4 regions of the Micromonospora sp. NPDC049903 genome follow, and region 3 is predicted to be linked to each of the others. Evidence: riboswitches for the same ligand, from Rfam matches in the RefSeq annotation. Region 3 holds a riboswitch; each other region holds the start of a gene.
What was found. A riboswitch is a leader RNA that binds a small molecule or an ion and turns the genes downstream of it on or off. The one in region 3 is predicted to bind cobalamin.

Region 1 (4,189 bases), on a different contig from region 3:
CGTCCACGCCTTCGTGCACACGCTGCACCTGCACGAGCGGTGGGCGTTCTGCGTGGACCTGCCGCACCCGTTCGGGGAGGGACCGGCCGACGGGCACGCCATGGCGATCGCCCCGGACGGCTCGCGGTTGTACGTCGCCGACCTCACCTCCGGCACCGTCGCCGAGATCTCCACGGAGGAGCTGACGGTACGCCGCACCGCCGCCGTCCCCGTCGCCTCCGGCCCGGCGTACGCGACGGCGGACGACGATCGACTGTTCCTCGGCGGGGCCGGTGTGGTGCGTACCGTGGATGCCGTCGGTCTGCGGGTCGTTGCCGAACGGCCGGTCGACGCTCCCGTCAGCGGTCTCCTCCTCGGCCCGGACAGCGGTCGCCTCTATGTGGGTGGGCGGGACGCACTGAGATGGCTCGACCCGGCCAGCGGCGCCGAACTGGGTCGTGCCGCGGTGCCCGGCCTGGTGGGGTTGCGTGGCCCGGTGTCGTCGTCCTGAGCGGGCGTCACCGTCGGTCAGAGGAGCGATTCCCGGCGTGATCGTGCCGTCCGACCCGTCCGATTAGGGTGACCAGCGTCGTCGTACGTTAGGAGGATCAGGGAACAGGATCAGGGGGAGTGTCAGCCCCCTGACGCCGGGTCTTCTCTGGTACGAACGTAGGAGTTTCGACGAGAGGACAGCGCCCTTATGACCCATGCCCTGGTCACCGCCGAGAACCTCAACGACGCGCTCGACGACATCGTGGATCGGGTGCCCGGTGCCAAGTTCGCGGTGGTGCTCTCCCCGGACGGCATCATGCTGGGGGCCTCGCGGGGCATCGACGAGGAGATCGCCGAGCAACTGTCCAGTGTGGTCTGTGGTCTCCAGGCGTTGGGTCTGGCCGCCGCCCGACTGTGCGGTGAGGGTGAGCTGCACCAGGTGGTGGTGCAGATGTCGCGGGCGTTCCTGTTCCACGCCACCACCGGCAACGGGGCGATCCTCACCGTCGGTATCGACGGCTCGGCCGAGGTGGGGGACATGGCGTACGAGGTCGCCCTCTTCTGCGCCCGGGCCGGGCATCACCTGCCGGTGTACGTGGAGCCGGCGCCCCACCTGACCGGGCGGTGATCCGCTAGCCGCGGTCGCGCTGCGCGTCGTACGAGGGCGCCGGGTTGGCCACCTGCCACAGTTCGGCCGGCAGGTTCGCGATGACGTCGTCGTAGTCGGCGGGGGCGACGTCATCCCGAATGGTGTCCATCACCGCCCGGATGCCGGCCTCGGCCAGGTCGGGGTCGACGTCGGCCCGGCCGCCGACGCGCTGGACGAACACGTCGAGCCCGAACCGTTCGGCGGTCTCGCTGGGCGCGAACGTGTACGCCCGTAGCCCTTCCGGGAGTTGGTCGGCCAGGTTCCGGGCCTCGCCACCGTCGATCCGCTCGGCCAGCGTGGTCAGGGTGGCGCGCGCGATGGCGGTCGCCTGTTCCGTCGACGCGCCGGTGCGGTTCGCCACGGACTCGATGAACTCGTTCTCGTCCAACCCGCCGGCCCCCTTCTCGCAACGGATCTGGCGTCTACCCGGGAATCGTCGTGACAAACGGCACTCTTCACCCGAGTACGGCCGCTGGGGCATCGATGAGTCTTGTGCGCCGGTGCGCGGAACGGATAACGTCGCGCCGTCGCGGTAATGGGAAGCCGGTGTGAGACCGGCGCGGCCCTCGCCACTGTGACCGGGGAGTTCACTCCGACTTGTACGCCACTGGGTCCGTGGAGGACCTGGGAAGGCCGGAGTTCGCGACGATCCGGGAGCCAGGAGACCGACCCCGACGTGTGATCTCGTCCACGAGGTGTTGGAAGGGGAGGTCGACTCATGCACATCGCTGAGGGCTACCTACCACCGGTGCAGGCGGCGGCATGGTTCGCGGTCTCGACACCGTTCGTCATCCACGGTGCGCGCAACCTGGTCCAGCAGGTCCGCGCGAACCCCGACGCGAAGTTGTTGCTCGGCGCGGCCGGTGCGTTCACCTTCGTCCTGTCGGCGCTGAAGATCCCTTCGGTGACCGGCTCCTGTTCCCATCCGACCGGTGTGGGTCTCGGCGCGATCCTGTTCCGAGCCCCCGTGATGAGTGTGCTCGGCACGATCGTGCTGCTGTTCCAGGCACTCCTGCTGGCCCACGGCGGGTTGAGCACGCTCGGCGCGAACGTCTTCTCGATGGCCATCGTCGGCCCCTGGGTGGCCTTCGGCGTGTACGCGCTGATCCGCCGGCTCGGTGGCGGCCTCGGCATCTCGGTGTTCTTCGCCGCCGCTTTGGCCGACCTGGCGACCTACTGCGTGACCAGTGCCCAGCTCGCGCTGGCCTTCCCCGACCCGGATTCGGGCTTCGTCGGCGCGCTGGCCAAGTTCGGGTCCATCTTCGCGGTCACCCAGATCCCGCTGGCGATCAGCGAGGGGCTGCTCACCGTCCTGGTGGTCCGGTTGCTGGTCCGGGTGAGCCCGCAGGAACTCCGCCGGCTCGGCATTCTGCGCCGTCCGGCCCCGACGACCCAGGGAGCGGTGGCGTGAAGTCGTTCGGCCGGACCAACCTGTTGTTGCTGCTCGCCGTGGTGGCGCTGGCGGTGGCGCCGCTGGTGCTGGGGCTCGGCAGCGGCGAGGAGCCGTTCGCCGGGGCAGACGCCCTCGCCGAGGAGGCGATCGTCAACGACCATCCCGACTACGAGCCGTGGTTCAGCTCGATCTACGAGCCACCGTCGGGTGAGATCGAGTCGGCGTTGTTCGCACTCCAGGCCGCCCTCGGCGCCGGGTTCCTCGGCTACTACTTCGGGGTCGCCCGGACCCGGCAGCGGCTGCGTGGCGAGCAGACCGCGACCGGGGAGAAGACCACCGACTAGTGCTCGCGTTGGACGTGGCGGCGTACGCCAGCCCCTGGCGACGCCGCCACCCGGCGGAGAAGGCCCTGTTGGCTCTGGGGCTGTTGGGCTGCGCGTTGCTCCTGCCACCGTGGCCGGGTGCCCTGGTGGTGGGTCTGACCGCGGCGGCGGCGTTGCTCGGGCCGGCGGCGCTGCCGCCGCGCCTGCTGGTCCGGGCGGCCCGGACCCCGCTGTTGTTCATCCTGACCGGCTCGGTGCCGATGCTGGTGGCGGTCTCCGGCCCGACGCGCGTGCGGTGGGCGCCGGAGGGGCTGGCGACGGCCGCCGCGACCGCCGGTCGGGCCTGCGCCGCCCTGCTCTGCCTGCTGCTGTTCGCCGCCACCACGCCGCTCGCCGACGTGCTGCCCCGACTCCAGCGTCTCGGGGTGCCCAGCGCGGTCACCGAGGTGGCCGCGCTGATCTACCGGATGTTGTTCCTGCTGTTGGAGAGCGTGCACGCGGTGCGGCAGGCCCAGGCGGCCCGGCTGGGTTACCGCACCTGGGCCAGCACCTACCGGTCACTGGCCGGGCAGGCCGGCGCGGTCTTCGTCCGGGCGTTCTCGCTGGCCCGGCGTTGGGAGGAGGGGTTGGCGCTGCGCGGTTACACCGGCTCGTTGGCGGTACGCACCGAGGTGCGGCAACCGTCGGTGGCGTTCCTGGCGACCACCGTGCTGCTGTTGGCGGCGGTGGTGCTGGCCACCCGGCTGCTGGTGGCGCTCGGATGAGCGGCGACCCGCCCCTGGCGAAGCTGCGCGAGGTCAGCGACCCGCCGCTGTTGGAACTGCGCGGGGTCAGCTTCGGGTACGAGGCGGAGCGGCCGGTGCTGACCGACGCCGACCTGCGGGTGCCGGCCGGGCGGCGGATGGCCGTGCTGGGGCCCAACGGCGGTGGCAAGACGACCCTGTTCCGGCTGATGGTCGGCGCGTTGGCCGCCGACGCGGGCACGGTGCTGGTCGGCGGGGTGCCGCTGCGCCGGACCCGGGCCGGGCTGCTCGACGTCCGCCAGCAGGTGCAACTGGTGCTCCAGGACCCGGACGACCAGTTGTTCGCCGCGACCGTCTTCCAGGACGTCTCGTTCGGGCCGGTCAACCTCGGTCTGGACGACGCGCAGGTGCGGCAGCGCTGTGCCGAGGCGCTGGCGGCGTTGGAGATCACCGACCTCGCCGACCGCCCCACCCACCTGCTCTCGTACGGCCAGCGCAAGCGGGTGGCGATCGCCGGGGCGGTGGCGCTGCGGCCCCGGGTGCTGATCCTGGACGAGCCGACCGCCGGGCTCGACCCGTCGGGGGTGGAGGCGCTGCTGCGGACGCTCGA
Region 2 (4,189 bases), on a different contig from region 3:
TCGGCCTGGACCTTCGTCATCCGGTCCTTGAGCGCGGTGACCGCAGTCGTCGCCTCGGCCTGGCGGCCGAACACCCGGCCGTACGTCTCCATCTGCCGGTAGATGTCGTCGAAGCTCGGTACGGCGGTGCTGTCCGGGCACATCGCCGGCTCCTCCAGCAGCGGGATGTCCACCGCCTCCAGGGTGTCGCGGGAGAGGTTGTCGACCTCGCCGAGGACCAGGTCGGGCTCCTGGCTGATCACCACCTCCTTGGAGATCTGGAGGTGGCCGCTGGTGTCGGTCTTGTCGGTCAGCAGCGGGATCCGGTCCAGCTCGGCCTGGGTCTCCGCGTCGTAGTACTCCTTCGGGTACTGCCCGGCGCGGGCGGTGGCCCGGTCCAGGACGCCGAGCGCGTGCAGGTACGGCACGGCGGCGCTCTTGAGCAGCACGACCCGCTGGGGAGGAGCGTCGAAGGTGACGTCCACGCCGCAGTTGGTCACCGTGACCGGATAGCCGGGACCGGCCTCGGTCGGCCCGTCGGCGGCGCCGCCGCACCCGGCGACGAGCAGCACGCACGCGGAGGCGGCGGCGGTGGCGAGGCGGGTTGCCTTCAACATCGGTTCTCCTTGACGGGTGGGCTCTTCAGGCACCGGAGGCGTGCAGACGGCGGATCAGGACCAGCAGGAAGGGAGCGCCGAGCAGGGAGGTGATGATGCCGATCGGGATCTCCTGCGGCGCCAGCAGCACCCGGGCCAGCACGTCGGCCCAGACCAGCAGGATCGCCCCGAGCAGCGCGGCCACCGGCACCACGCGGACGTGCGGCGCGCCGACGATGCGCCGGGCCAGGTGTGGCACGACCAGGCCGACGAACCCGATGCTGCCGGCGGCGGAGACCAGGATGCCGACGCTGAGCGAGACCAGCACGAGCAGCCGGAGCCGGAACCGGTCCGGCGAGACGCCCAGGGTGTGCGCGGTCTCGTCGCCGATGGCCAGGACGTCGAGTCGCCGCCCGACGACGGTCAGGTAGCCGATGGTGCCGATCAGCACCACCGCGGCGATCAGCAGCAGGGCGTTCCAGCGGGCCAGACCCAGCGACCCGAGGAGCCAGAACATCACCGACCGGGCGCCCTCGGCGGACCCGGAGGCGAAGATCAGGAAGCTGGTGGTGGCGTACAGCGCGTACCCGACGGCGACTCCGGCCAGCAGCAGCCGGATGGAGGTGACCCGGCCGCCGCTGCGCGCGATCAGGAAGACCAGCAGCGACGCGCCGAGCGCGCCGACGAACGCGCTGGTGGAGAGCGCGTACTGGCCGAAGCCGGCACCCGCGCCGAACAGGATCGCGGCGGCCGCGCCGCTGGAGGCGCCGGAGTTGATCCCGAGCAGGTACGGGTCGGCGAGCACGTTGCGGACCATGGCCTGCAACGCCACCCCGCAGACCGCGAGCCCGGCGCCGACCAGCATGCCGAGCAGGACCCGGGGCAGCCGGACCTGCCAGACGATCGCCTGCTGCGGCCCGGTCCAGGTCACCTCGCCGGGCACCCCGACGAGCTGGTGCCCGATGATCCGGGCCACCGTGAGCGGGGGGATGCCGATCGCCCCGGCGCCGACCGCGACCAGCCCGGTCAGGACCAGGCCGATAGTCAGCGCGAGCAGCCAGAGGCCGGTCCGGCGACGCTGCGCCGCCACGCCGAGCACGTCCGTCCGGCTCGTCGGCAGGGTGGTGACGCTCACCGCACTCCCACGCAAAGTCGTTGTTCTTGCCAAGTCTTTGCAAAAACTAACACCATGATCATGCCAGCGGAAGGCGGATGAGTCGTTGTTCACCCGCCGCTCGACCCGGCGTCGCGGCGCGGACATCACACCGGCGCGACGGTCGTCGGGCGCGATCCGGACGCTAGGATCCGAGACGGTACTGGTTCGCCCCGGCCGTCCGGTCGGAGCGTCGTAAGAGGGAACCCGGTGTGAATCCGGGACTGCCCCGCAGCGGTGAGTGGGAACGACCGCCGTCACACGCACTGGACACCTGTCCGGGAAGCGACGGCCAGTAGGAGACCGGCCCAGCCGGTCGCGCCCACGAGTCCGAAGACCTGCCCGTGCCGCGTGCGCAGCCGCGCACGCCGCCGTCGGCCTCGCGGGAGGGCCAGGGCGAGGCCGGTCGTCGCGCCGTGCCCTCCCCAGCCTTCCCCGGAGCCGTACCGCCGGACCTCGAGGGAAGGGAACCCTGGCGACATGACCACTCCGTTCGGCACGAGCACCGTGCTCGGCTATCCGCGCATCGGCCCGCGTCGTGAACTCAAGACCGCGGTCGAGGGCTACTGGGCCGGCCGCGTCGACGAGCCGACCCTGCGGGCCACCGCCGCACAGGTACGCGAACAGACCTGGCGTACGTTGCACGACGCCGGCCTGTCCGCGGTACCGTCCAACACGTTCTCGCTCTACGACCACGTGCTCGACGCGGCCGTCACGGTCGACGCCGTACCCGACCGGTTCCGCCGGCTGGGCCTCGGTGAGCTGGACACCTACTTCGCCATGGCGCGCGGCACCGCACAGGAACCGCCGCTGGAGATGACGAAGTGGTTCGACACCAACTACCACTACCTGGTGCCCGAGATCGGCCCGGACACCGCCTTCGCCGCCCGTGCCGACAAGCCGCTCACCGAGTACGGGCGGGCCCGGGCGCTCGGCATCACCACCCGTCCGGTCCTGGTCGGCCCGGCGACCCTGCTGCTGCTGTCCAAGCCCACCGCCGACGCGCCGGCCGGGTTCCGCCCGTTCGACCGGCTGGACGACCTGGTCGACGTCTACGCCGAGCTGCTGTCCGCGCTCGCCGACGTCGGCGTGCCGTGGGTGCAGCTCGACGAACCGGCGTACGTCGGCGACCGGTCCGACGCCGAGATCCGCGACCTCGGTGCCGCGTACGCCCGGCTCGGCGGGCTGGCCCACCGGCCCCGCCTGTTCGTCGCCGCCTACTTCGGCGAACTCGGCGACGCGCTGCCCGCGCTGCTGGACACGCCGATCGAGGCGATCGGTCTGGACCTGGTCGCCGGGCCCGGCGACCTGGACCGGCTCGCCGGCCACGGCGCGCTGCCGGGCCGGACCGTGGTCGCCGGGCTGGTCGACGGCCGCAACGTGTGGCGGACCGACCTGCGGGCCGCTGCGGCCGTCGGCGCCACCCTCACCGGACTCGCCGACAGCGTGGCCGTGTCCACCTCCTGCTCACTTCTGCACGTGCCGGTGGACCTGGCCGCCGAGACCGACCTCGACCCTCGGCTGCGCGAACGGTTGGCGTTCGCCCGGCAGAAGGTCGACGAGGTGGTCGCGCTCGGTCGGGTGCTGCGCGACGGGGTGGGCGAGTTGCCCGCCGCGCCCCCGCCGGTGCCGTGGCAGTGGCGCGACGACGCGGTCCGCGCCCGCCTGGAGGCGCTGCGGCCCGAGCACACCCGGCGCGGTCCGTACCCGCAGCGCGCCGACGCCCAACGCCGCCGCCTCGGGCTGCCCACGCTGGCGACCACCACCATCGGGTCGTTCCCGCAGACCGAGGCGCTGCGCCGGGCTCGGGCCGAGCACCGGGCCGGTCGCCTCGACGCGGCCGGTTACGCCGAGCGGATGCGGGCCGAGATCGCCGACGTGGTGGCCGAGCAGGAACGGCTCGGGCTGGACGTGCTGGTGCACGGCGAGCCGGAGCGCAACGACATGGTGCAGTACTTCGCCGAACACCTCGACGGCTTCGCCGCCACCGCCCACGGCTGGGTCCAGTCGTACGGCTCCCGGTGCGTACGCCCGCCGATCCTGTACGGCGACGTGACCCGGCGCGTACCGATCACGGTGACCTGGTCCCGCTATGCCCAGTCGCTCACCGACCGGCCGGTCAAGGGCATGCTCACCGGCCCGGTGACCATCCTGGCCTGGTCGTTCGTGCGGGTGGACCAACCGCTGGCGGAGACCGCCCGGCAGGTCGCGCTGGCCCTGCGCGACGAGGCGCGGGACCTGGAGACGGCGGGCATCCGGATCATCCAGGTCGACGAGCCCGCGCTGCGGGAACTGCTGCCGCCGCGCCGTCGGGACCACACCGCCTACCTGGACTGGGCGGTGGCCGCCTTCCGGCTGGCGACCAGCGGCGTCGCCGACGCCACGGCGATCCACACCCACCTGTGCTACTCGGAGTTCGGTGAGGTGCTGCCCGCCATCGACGCCCTGGACGCCGACGTGA
Region 3 (4,189 bases):
CGACGGTCGCGGCGGCCACCGCCTCCAGGTCGGGGGCGTGGAACGTCCGACCGTTGACGAAGATCACGTCCTTCGCCCGGCCGGTCACGCAGAGCCGACCGGCGCGCTGGAAACCCAGGTCACCGGTGTGCAGCCAACCGTCCACGAAGGTCTCCCGGCTGGCCTGCGGGTCCCGGTGGTAGCCGCGCGCCACGTTCGGGCCGCGTACCTCGATCAGGCCCACTCGGTCCTCGGGCAGTGGCCGGTGCCGCTCGTCGACGACGCGGACCTCACAGCCGGGCACCGGGTGCCCCAGGTCCATCAGCTCCACGGCGTCCGGGCCCGGCCCGGTGGTCACCGCGCGGCCCTGGCTCAGCGCGGCCCGGTCCAGCACCAGCGGCGCGGCGACCTCTCCGGGCGGCGGGAAGGTCACCGCGAGGGTCGCCTCCGCCAGGCCGTACACCGGTCGCAGGGCGGACGGGGCGAGCCCGGCCGGGCGGACGTGCGCCAGGAAGGCCCGCCACACGGTGGGGGAGATGGGCTCCGCGCCCACCACCACGCACCGGACCCGGCTCAGGTCCAGCGTGGCGAGGAGGTCCGTCGGGACCCGGCGGACGGCCAGGGCCAGCGCGAAGTTCGCCGCCGACAGCAGGGTCGCGCGGTGCCGGTGGGCGGCGGTGAACCACAGCGCCGGGCGCTTGGCGAACGCCATCGGGGGTACGCGGACCTGGGTGCACCCGATGGCGAGCGGGGTCAGGTGGGTGCCGATCAACCCCATGTCGTGGAAGTACGGCATCCAGGTGACCAGGACGTCGTCCGGCCCGGCGCCACTGGCCAGCCGGGACTGCTCCACATTGGCCAGCACGTTGGAGTGGGTCAACTCCACCCCGCGCGGCGTGCCGGTGCTGCCGGAGGAGAACTGGAGGAACGCCACGTCGCCGGGGTCGGCCGCGAACAGGGCCTCCGGTGGGGTGCCGGTCCGCAGGTCGGCCAGCCGCAGCACCGGACCGGCCAGCCCGTCGGCGAGCGCCTCGGTGGCGTCGTCCAGCACGGTCACCGCGTCGGTGAGCAGCTCGCGGACGGCCCGTACCCGGGTCGGCTCGGGTGGCAGCGGCACCGGGACCAACCCGGCGGCGAGCGCCCCCCAGAACAGCGGCTGGAAGTCGTCCCCGGCGTCGGCGACCAGGATCACCGGGGTGCCCGGGGCCACTCCGGCGGCACGGTAGCCGCCCGCCACCCGCAGCGCCTCGTCCCGCAACTCTCGGACGGTGACGGTGCGTTCGGTGCCGTCCTCGCGCACGTGCACGATCTTCTGGTCGGGGGTCCGATCCGCGGCGTGGACGAGGATGTCGAGCAGTGCCCGTCGGTCGCCGGGTCCGGCCGCTGTCTGCACGCGACGATGCTAGTGGGCATGATCGAGTACCCGGCCGTCGGTCGGCGGGATGCCCGGCATCTGGCACGCGACACGCCCGGCACAGCATCTGGTGTTGCCATCTTCGCACCGCACCCATATATGGTGTGCCCCGTAGCTGGTTCGGCCGCCACTGAAACGGCGGTCGAGGCAAGAGGGAACCCGGTGGGAATCCGGGACTGCCCCGCAGCGGTGAGTGGGAACGACCGCCGTCATCACGCACTGGACCCGCCAGGTCTGGGAAGCGACGGCCAGTAGGCGCGAGCACCAGGCCCACGAGTCCGAAGACCTGCCAGCGCGCCGCACGCGACGTGTGCGGCGGTCGAAGGCCGCGTGGGACGGCCGACGCCATGAGCTGGTCAGTCACGGCAGCAGTGCCGTCGGTGACCGGCGGCGTCCTCCCGCGCGGACCCGACGATCTCGGGGACAGGCGTGAGGAGGGGGAACATGACGGTGACCCAGGAGCAGGCGGGGCCGGAGCAACGCCGGCACGTCATGCAGGTCCGTAAGCGGAACGGCGACACCGAGCCGGTGGACGTCAACAAGATCGTCAAGGCGGTGGAGCGGTGGGTCGCCGACCTGGACGAGATCGACCCGTTGCGGGTGGCCACCAAGACCATCAGCGGGCTCTACGACGGCGCGACCACGGCCGAGATGGACAAGCTGTCCATCCAGACCGCAGCCGAGCTGATCGGTGAGGAGCCGCAGTACTCGAAGCTGGCGGCCCGACTGCTGGCCGCGTACGTGGACAAGGAGGTCCGCGGGCAGCAGGTGGCCAGCTTCAGCCAGTCCATCCGGTACGCACACGGCCTGGGCCTGATCGGCGACGACACCGCCGCGTTCGTGGCCCGCAACGCGCGCAAGCTGGACGACGCCGTCGACCCGGCCGGGGACCTGCGTTTCGAGTACTTCGGCCTGCGCACGGTCGCCGACCGGTACCTGCTGCGGCACCCGCAGACCCGACTGGTGGTGGAGACGCCGCAGTACTGGCTGCTGCGGGTCGCCTGCGGCCTGTCCCAGACGCCCGGCGAGGCGATCGGCTTCTACCGGCTGATGTCCAGCCTGGCCTACCTGCCCAGCTCGCCGACGCTGTTCAACTCCGGCACCCGGCACACCCAGATGTCCTCGTGCTTCCTGGTCGACTCGCCGCGCGACGAACTCGACTCCATCTACGAGCGTTACCACCAGGTCGCGAAGCTGTCCAAGTTCTCCGGTGGCATCGGCATCTCCTGGTCCCGGGTGCGCGGTCGGGGCGCCCTGATCCGGGGCACCAACGGCAGGTCGAACGGCATCGTGCCGTTCCTCAAGACGCTGGACGCCGGGGTGGCCGCGGTCAACCAGGGCGGCCGTCGCAAGGGCGCGGCCTGCGTCTACCTCGAACCGTGGCACCCGGACGTGGAGGAGTTCCTCGAACTGCGGGACAACACCGGCGAGGAGTCCCGGCGGACGCACAACCTGAACCTCGCCAACTGGATCCCGGACGAGTTCATGCGGCGCGTCGAGGCGGACGGCGACTGGTCGCTCGTCGACCCGTCGGACGCCCCCGAGCTGCCCGACCTGTTCGGCGAGGCGTTCGACGAGGCGTACCGGGCGGCGGAGAAGAAGGCGGTCAAGACCGTCAAGGCCCGCGACCTGTACGGGCGGATGATGCGGACGCTCGCGCAGACCGGCAACGGGTGGATGACGTTCAAGGACGCCTCGAACCGGCTGTCCAACCAGACCGGCGCCCCGGGCAACACCATCCACCTGTCGAACCTCTGCACCGAGATCCTGGAGGTCAACGACGACGCCGAGACGGCGGTCTGCAACCTCGGCTCGGTCAACCTGGGCGCGCACGTCACGGCGGACGGTGTCGACTGGGAACGGCTGCGCGCCACGGTGCGTACCGCCGTGGTGTTCCTGGACCGGGTGATCGACATCAACTACTACCCGGCCGCGCAGGCGGCGGCGTCGAACCCGCGCTGGCGCCCCGTCGGGCTCGGGCTGATGGGTTTGCAGGACGCGTTCTTCACGCTGCGCCTGCCGTTCGACTCACCGGCCGCCAGGGAGCTGTCGACGCGGGTGCAGGAGGAGATCTTCCTGACCGCGTTGGAGACCTCCGCCGGGCTCGCCGAGCGGTTCGGCCCGCATCCCGCGTACGCCGAGACCCGCGCCGCCCGGGGTGAGCTGCACCCGGACCTGTGGGGCGCCGAGGTCGGCCAGCCCGAGCGGTGGACCGCGCTGCGCGAGACGATCGGCCGGCACGGCCTGCGGAACTCGTTGCTGGTGGCGATCGCGCCGACCGCCACCATCGCCTCGATCGCCGGCTGCTACGAGTGCATCGAGCCGCAGGTGTCCAACCTGTTCAAGCGCGAGACGATGTCCGGCGAGTTCCTCCAGATCAACACCTACCTGGTCCGCGAGCTGAAGGCGCGCGGACTGTGGACGGCCGCGATCCGGGAGCAGATCAAGCGCGCCGAGGGTTCCGTGCAGGGCGTCGTCGAGCTGCCCGCCGACGTACGCGAACTGTTCCGGACCGCGTGGGAGCTGCCGCAACGGGCGCTGATCGACCTGGCGGCGGCCCGCGCCCCCTTCATCGACCAGTCGCAGTCGCTGAACCTGTTCCTGAGCGCGCCGACCATCGGCAAGCTCTCCTCGATGTACCTGTACGCCTGGAAGTCCGGGCTGAAGACCACCTACTACCTGCGGTCGCGTCCGGCGACCCGGATCCAGCAGGCCACCGTCGCCGTCACCCCGAGCGTCACGCCGGTCGTGGCGGTCAGCGACGACGAGGCGTTGGCCTGCTCCCTGGAGAACCCC
Region 4 (4,189 bases), on a different contig from region 3:
GGCGTAGGTGGTGCCGTCCGTGCTGCCCTCCATGCTGAAGCTACCGGCGGTGAACGTGCCCGAGGCGTACTCGGAGTCGTTCCAGGCGGCGAGGGTGATCGTCGCGCCGAGGCCGAGCGCGATCCCTCCGGCCAGAATCGCCTTGAGCTTGCGACGGTTTCCTCGACTGCTCGACTCGCCCGTCGTCATCCCTGTCGGTCCATTCACCTTGTCCTCCTCGTGCAACCCCGTTGGCGTGCTGTCACGCAGGGACACGATAGAACTCCAATGCGGACAACCCAGTCATAACGCCCAAAACTTCACGGAGGTGTATCGGCCAGCATCAAGTGAATCGAATTCGTGTCGCGTTGCCGCTAGCATCGCCGGATGGCAACACGGCTCGTACAGATCAACATGAAGGCCCGGGACGACTCCGCGCTGGGCGGTTTCTGGGCGGAGACGCTCGGCTGGGGGATCTCCAGCGAGGAGCCCGGCGTCACCAACCTCGAACCCGAGGGCGTCGCCTATCCCGACCCGATCGCCGTCTTCGTCGACCTCGTCGTCTCCTCGGAACCCAAGACGGTGAAGAACCGCGTGCACCTCGACCTCGCCACCACCTCGGCGGACCACCACGCCGAGACGGTCGCGCGCCTGAAAAATCTCGGCGCCACCCTCGCCGACGTGGGACAGGGCGACGTCCCGTGGACGGTCATGGCCGACCCGGAGGGCAACGAGTTCTGCGTCCTGGACCCGCGACCGGCCCACCGGGACGTCGGACCGGTCGCCGCCGTCGTGGTCGACTGCGCGGACCCGCGCGCCATGGCCGACTTCTGGAGCACCGCCATGGACTGGCGTCTGCACGAGGTTACCGACCGCGCAGCGGTCCTGCGCTCCGCTGCGGACGTGGGTCCGTACCTGCAGTTCCTGCGTACGCCCGACGTGAAGACCGGCTGGAACCGGGTCCACCTCGACGTCCGCCCGTACCCCGGTGACGACCCGCAGGGCGAGGCGGCCAGGCTGCGGGCTCTCGGCGCCTCCACCGTGGACGTGGGCCGCGACGATCTGCCGTGGACGGTCATGGCCGACCCGGAGGGCAACGAGTTCTGCCTCCTCGCCCCGAGCTGACGCACCCTTACGCCGTCGGGGTCAGTGGCCCGCCGGCTCCCAGCGGTCCCGGTGCACCGCTGCCCGCCAGGGACGGCGCTGCCGCCAGCCGTGTCGTTCCAGGTCCGGCACCTGCTCCAGGTGGGTGACCGGACCCAGGCACAGCCAGGCCACCGGGCGGACACCCGCCGGGATCCGCAGCAGGTCCCGCACGAACGGTTCCCGGTAGAACGACACCCAGCCCACGCCGAGCCCCTCGGCGGTGGCCGCCAGCCACAGGTTCTGGATGGCCAGACACACCGAGTACAGGCCGGCGTCGGCGATGGCGTGCCGACCCAGCACCGCCGGGGACCCCCGGTCCGGGTCGTACGTCACCACGACCGACAGGGTCGACTCCAGCACCCCGTCGATCTTGATCGTGCCGAACCGGCGCGCCTCCTCCCCGTCCAGGGTCGCGGCGAAGACGTCCCGCTCCTGCTGCACGTGGCGGTGGAACTCCGCCCGCAGCGCGGAATCGCGGACCAGGATGAAGTCCCACGGCTGCGACAGGCCGACGCTGGGCGCGGCGTGCGCGGCGGCCAGCACCCGATCGAGGACCTCGGCCGGGATCGGCGCGCCGGTGAACTGACCGCGTACGTCCCGACGGGCGTGGATGACCTCGTACACTTCGTTGATCATGGGCAGGCTCCCGCTGCGCTCCAGGCCCTGGCCACAGCGCAGGGCAACCAGGCGCGAGGCCGGTCTTCGGACTTCCGGATCGTCACCTCACCGCCCGCCTTCCCAGCCCGGCAGGGCCAGTGGCTGCGCGTGACGCGCGTGGGCGGCAGCTCCCCGGTCACCGCGGCGGGCCCGTGCCGGACTCTCACCGGCTTCCCGATTCTCCCCACCACGGGTGGGGCACCTCGCAACAGTTCGTGCCGCCGAGCACCCTACCGGACACCGTCGTCCGTCGGCGCTGCCGGAAGATCGAGTCACTAGTCTCGGTGTCGTGACCTCCGAGACCACACCCCTGCGGCAGCTCACTCTGGACCAGCTGCGGAAGCGGACGAGCGAGAAGTGGCGCGCCTACCCGAGCGACGTGCTTCCGATGTTCGTGGCGGAGCTGGACGCGCCGCTGGCCGGGTCGGTCGTCGACGCGATCACCGAGGCCGTCCGGCGCGGCGACACGGGCTACCCCACCGGCACCGACTACGCCGAGGCGCTCGCCCACTTCGCCCGCGACCGGTGGGACTTCGACGGCATCGCGGTGGACCGCACCACGATGGTTCCGGACGTGATGAGCGGCATCGTCGAGGTCCTCGACGTGATCTGTGGTCCGACCGACGCCGTCGTGGTCAACTGCCCGGTCTACGCGCCGTTCTACCAGGTCGTGGGGCGTACCGGTCGATCCATCGAGGAGGCCCCGCTCGGCGAGGACGGCCGGATCGACATGGCGGTCCTGGACGAGGCGTTCCGGCGCGCGGCGGAACGTGGCTCCCGGCCCGCGTACCTGCTGTGCAGCCCGCACAACCCGACCGGCACGGTGCACACCGCCGACGAACTCGCCGAGGTCGCCGCGCTGGCGGGCCGGCATGGTGTCCGTGTGGTGGTCGACGAGATCCATGCGCCGCTGGTGCTGACCGGGGCCGGGTTCACGCCGTACCTGAGCGTGCCCGGCGCCGAGAACGCCTTCTCGGTCATCTCCGCGTCCAAGGCCTGGAACCTGGCGGGGCTCAAGGCCGCCGTCGCCATCGCCGGACCCGCTGCGGCCGACGATCTCGCCCGCATCCCCGCCTGGGTCAACGAGGGGCCCAGCCACGTCGGTGTGCTGGCCCACGTCGCCGCCCTGCGAGACGGCGTCGGATGGCTCGACGCCCTCGTGGACGACCTCGACGAGAACCGTCGCCTCCTCACCCGGCTGCTGGCCGAACACCTTCCGACGGTCCGTTACCGCCCTGGCGAGGGCACCTACCTGGCCTGGCTCGACTGCCGCGCCCTCGGTCTCGGCGACGACCCCGCCGCGACCTTCCTCGATCGCGGCCGGGTGGCGCTCAGTCCCGGCCCTGTCTTCGGTACCGGGGGAGCGGGACACGCGCGATTCAACCTCGGCACCACCCCCGAGCTGATCACTGAAGGCGTGCGGCGGATGGCCGAGGCACTGACCTGACGCCGGTGCCACTGCCGGCCCGTTCGCACCGCACGCCGGGATTGCTACTGTGGTGAACATGTATGCACCGGAGGATCGCACCGCCAAGGCGATCATTCGGGACACCGCCCTGGAACTCTTCGGCGAACAGTGGCCGGCGGCCGCGTCGCTCAAGCAGGTAGCGGAGCGCGCGGGAGTCTCGCAGTCGCTCATCATCAAGCACTACGGGTCGCGTGAGGGCCTGGTCGCCGCCGTCGACGCGCACGTGCTGGGCGTGTTGGGCAACGCACTGGAGGCACTCGCCGAGACAGCCGGTTCCGGCCCGCCCGACCGTTTCCTCGCGTCGGCCGACGCGCTGTCCTCCCCGTCGGCCACCCGGTATCTCGCGCACCTGCTCGTCGGCACCACGTCGCGCTCGGTCGAGGCGTACCGGATGCTGCAGGGGTTCGCCGACTCGCTCATGCACCGGATGGCCGACGCGGGCGCGGTCGCCCCGGACGTGGACCGGGCACAACTCGCGGTCGTGCTGCTGGCCCATGAGCTCTCCATCATCCTGCTGCGCGACCGCATCACCGACGTGCTTGGTACCGATCCGATGGGTCACGACGGCCTGCGGCGCTGGTGGGACACCATCGATCGGCTCTACTCCGGCACCGCGATCCAGGAGCCCGTCCCGGCCGAGGGCTGAGTGACGTCGCCGACTCGGGCTCCTTCGAGCAGGCCCTCGACTCGACGGGTGCACAAACGTTCACTATGCTGAGCGATAGTTCACCAATCGTCTCCGAGCGAACGGCGGCCATGCCCACGACCACGTCCCCGAGTCCGCCGCGCGGTCCGGTCTCGCGGCTCAACGACCTGCTCGTCGCGCCCGGGGCCACGCGGGCGGAGAGTCGGCTCAGCTACCTCACCGCAGGTGTCGGCGCGACCATCGCCGGGGCCGTGGGCGCCGCTGCCGGCTACCCGGTGCCGATCGTCCTCCTG

Region 1: linked by a shared signal. The riboswitch ahead of ACIBO1_RS19380 (energy-coupling factor ABC transporter permease) and the one ahead of ACIBO1_RS17010 (ribonucleoside-diphosphate reductase subunit alpha) in region 3 are both predicted to bind cobalamin.
Region 2: linked by a shared signal. The riboswitch ahead of metE (5-methyltetrahydropteroyltriglutamate--homocysteine S-methyltransferase) and the one ahead of ACIBO1_RS17010 (ribonucleoside-diphosphate reductase subunit alpha) in region 3 are both predicted to bind cobalamin.
Region 4: linked by a shared signal. The riboswitch ahead of bluB (5,6-dimethylbenzimidazole synthase) and the one ahead of ACIBO1_RS17010 (ribonucleoside-diphosphate reductase subunit alpha) in region 3 are both predicted to bind cobalamin.

What each region holds. Positions count from the first base shown of each region.
Region 1 covers NZ_JBITKL010000012.1:35,464-39,652, forward strand. Annotated here, with positions in the region: gene ACIBO1_RS19365 (YncE family protein) at 1-490, shown strand, start outside; gene ACIBO1_RS19370 (roadblock/LC7 domain-containing protein) at 680-1,099, shown strand; gene ACIBO1_RS19375 (DUF2267 domain-containing protein) at 1,104-1,508, opposite strand; cobalamin riboswitch at 1,634-1,809, shown strand; gene ACIBO1_RS19380 (energy-coupling factor ABC transporter permease) at 1,839-2,531, shown strand; gene ACIBO1_RS19385 (energy-coupling factor ABC transporter substrate-binding protein) at 2,528-2,857, shown strand; gene cbiQ (cobalt ECF transporter T component CbiQ) at 2,857-3,600, shown strand; gene ACIBO1_RS19395 (energy-coupling factor ABC transporter ATP-binding protein) at 3,597-4,189, shown strand, end outside.
Region 2 covers NZ_JBITKL010000018.1:29,563-33,751, forward strand. Annotated here, with positions in the region: gene ACIBO1_RS23495 (ABC transporter substrate-binding protein) at 1-596, opposite strand, end outside; gene ACIBO1_RS23500 (FecCD family ABC transporter permease) at 622-1,710, opposite strand; cobalamin riboswitch at 1,876-2,089, shown strand; gene metE (5-methyltetrahydropteroyltriglutamate--homocysteine S-methyltransferase) at 2,209-4,189, shown strand, end outside.
Region 3 covers NZ_JBITKL010000009.1:199,354-203,542, reverse strand. Annotated here, with positions in the region: gene ACIBO1_RS17015 (amino acid adenylation domain-containing protein) at 1-1,372, opposite strand, end outside; cobalamin riboswitch at 1,493-1,702, shown strand; gene ACIBO1_RS17010 (ribonucleoside-diphosphate reductase subunit alpha) at 1,838-4,189, shown strand, end outside.
Region 4 covers NZ_JBITKL010000011.1:17,110-21,298, forward strand. Annotated here, with positions in the region: gene ACIBO1_RS18330 (SipW-dependent-type signal peptide-containing protein) at 1-207, opposite strand, end outside; gene ACIBO1_RS18335 (VOC family protein) at 367-1,104, shown strand; gene bluB (5,6-dimethylbenzimidazole synthase) at 1,126-1,761, opposite strand; cobalamin riboswitch at 1,801-2,003, opposite strand; gene ACIBO1_RS18345 (MalY/PatB family protein) at 2,072-3,229, shown strand; gene ACIBO1_RS18350 (TetR/AcrR family transcriptional regulator) at 3,288-3,896, shown strand; gene ACIBO1_RS18355 (hypothetical protein) at 4,007-4,189, shown strand, end outside.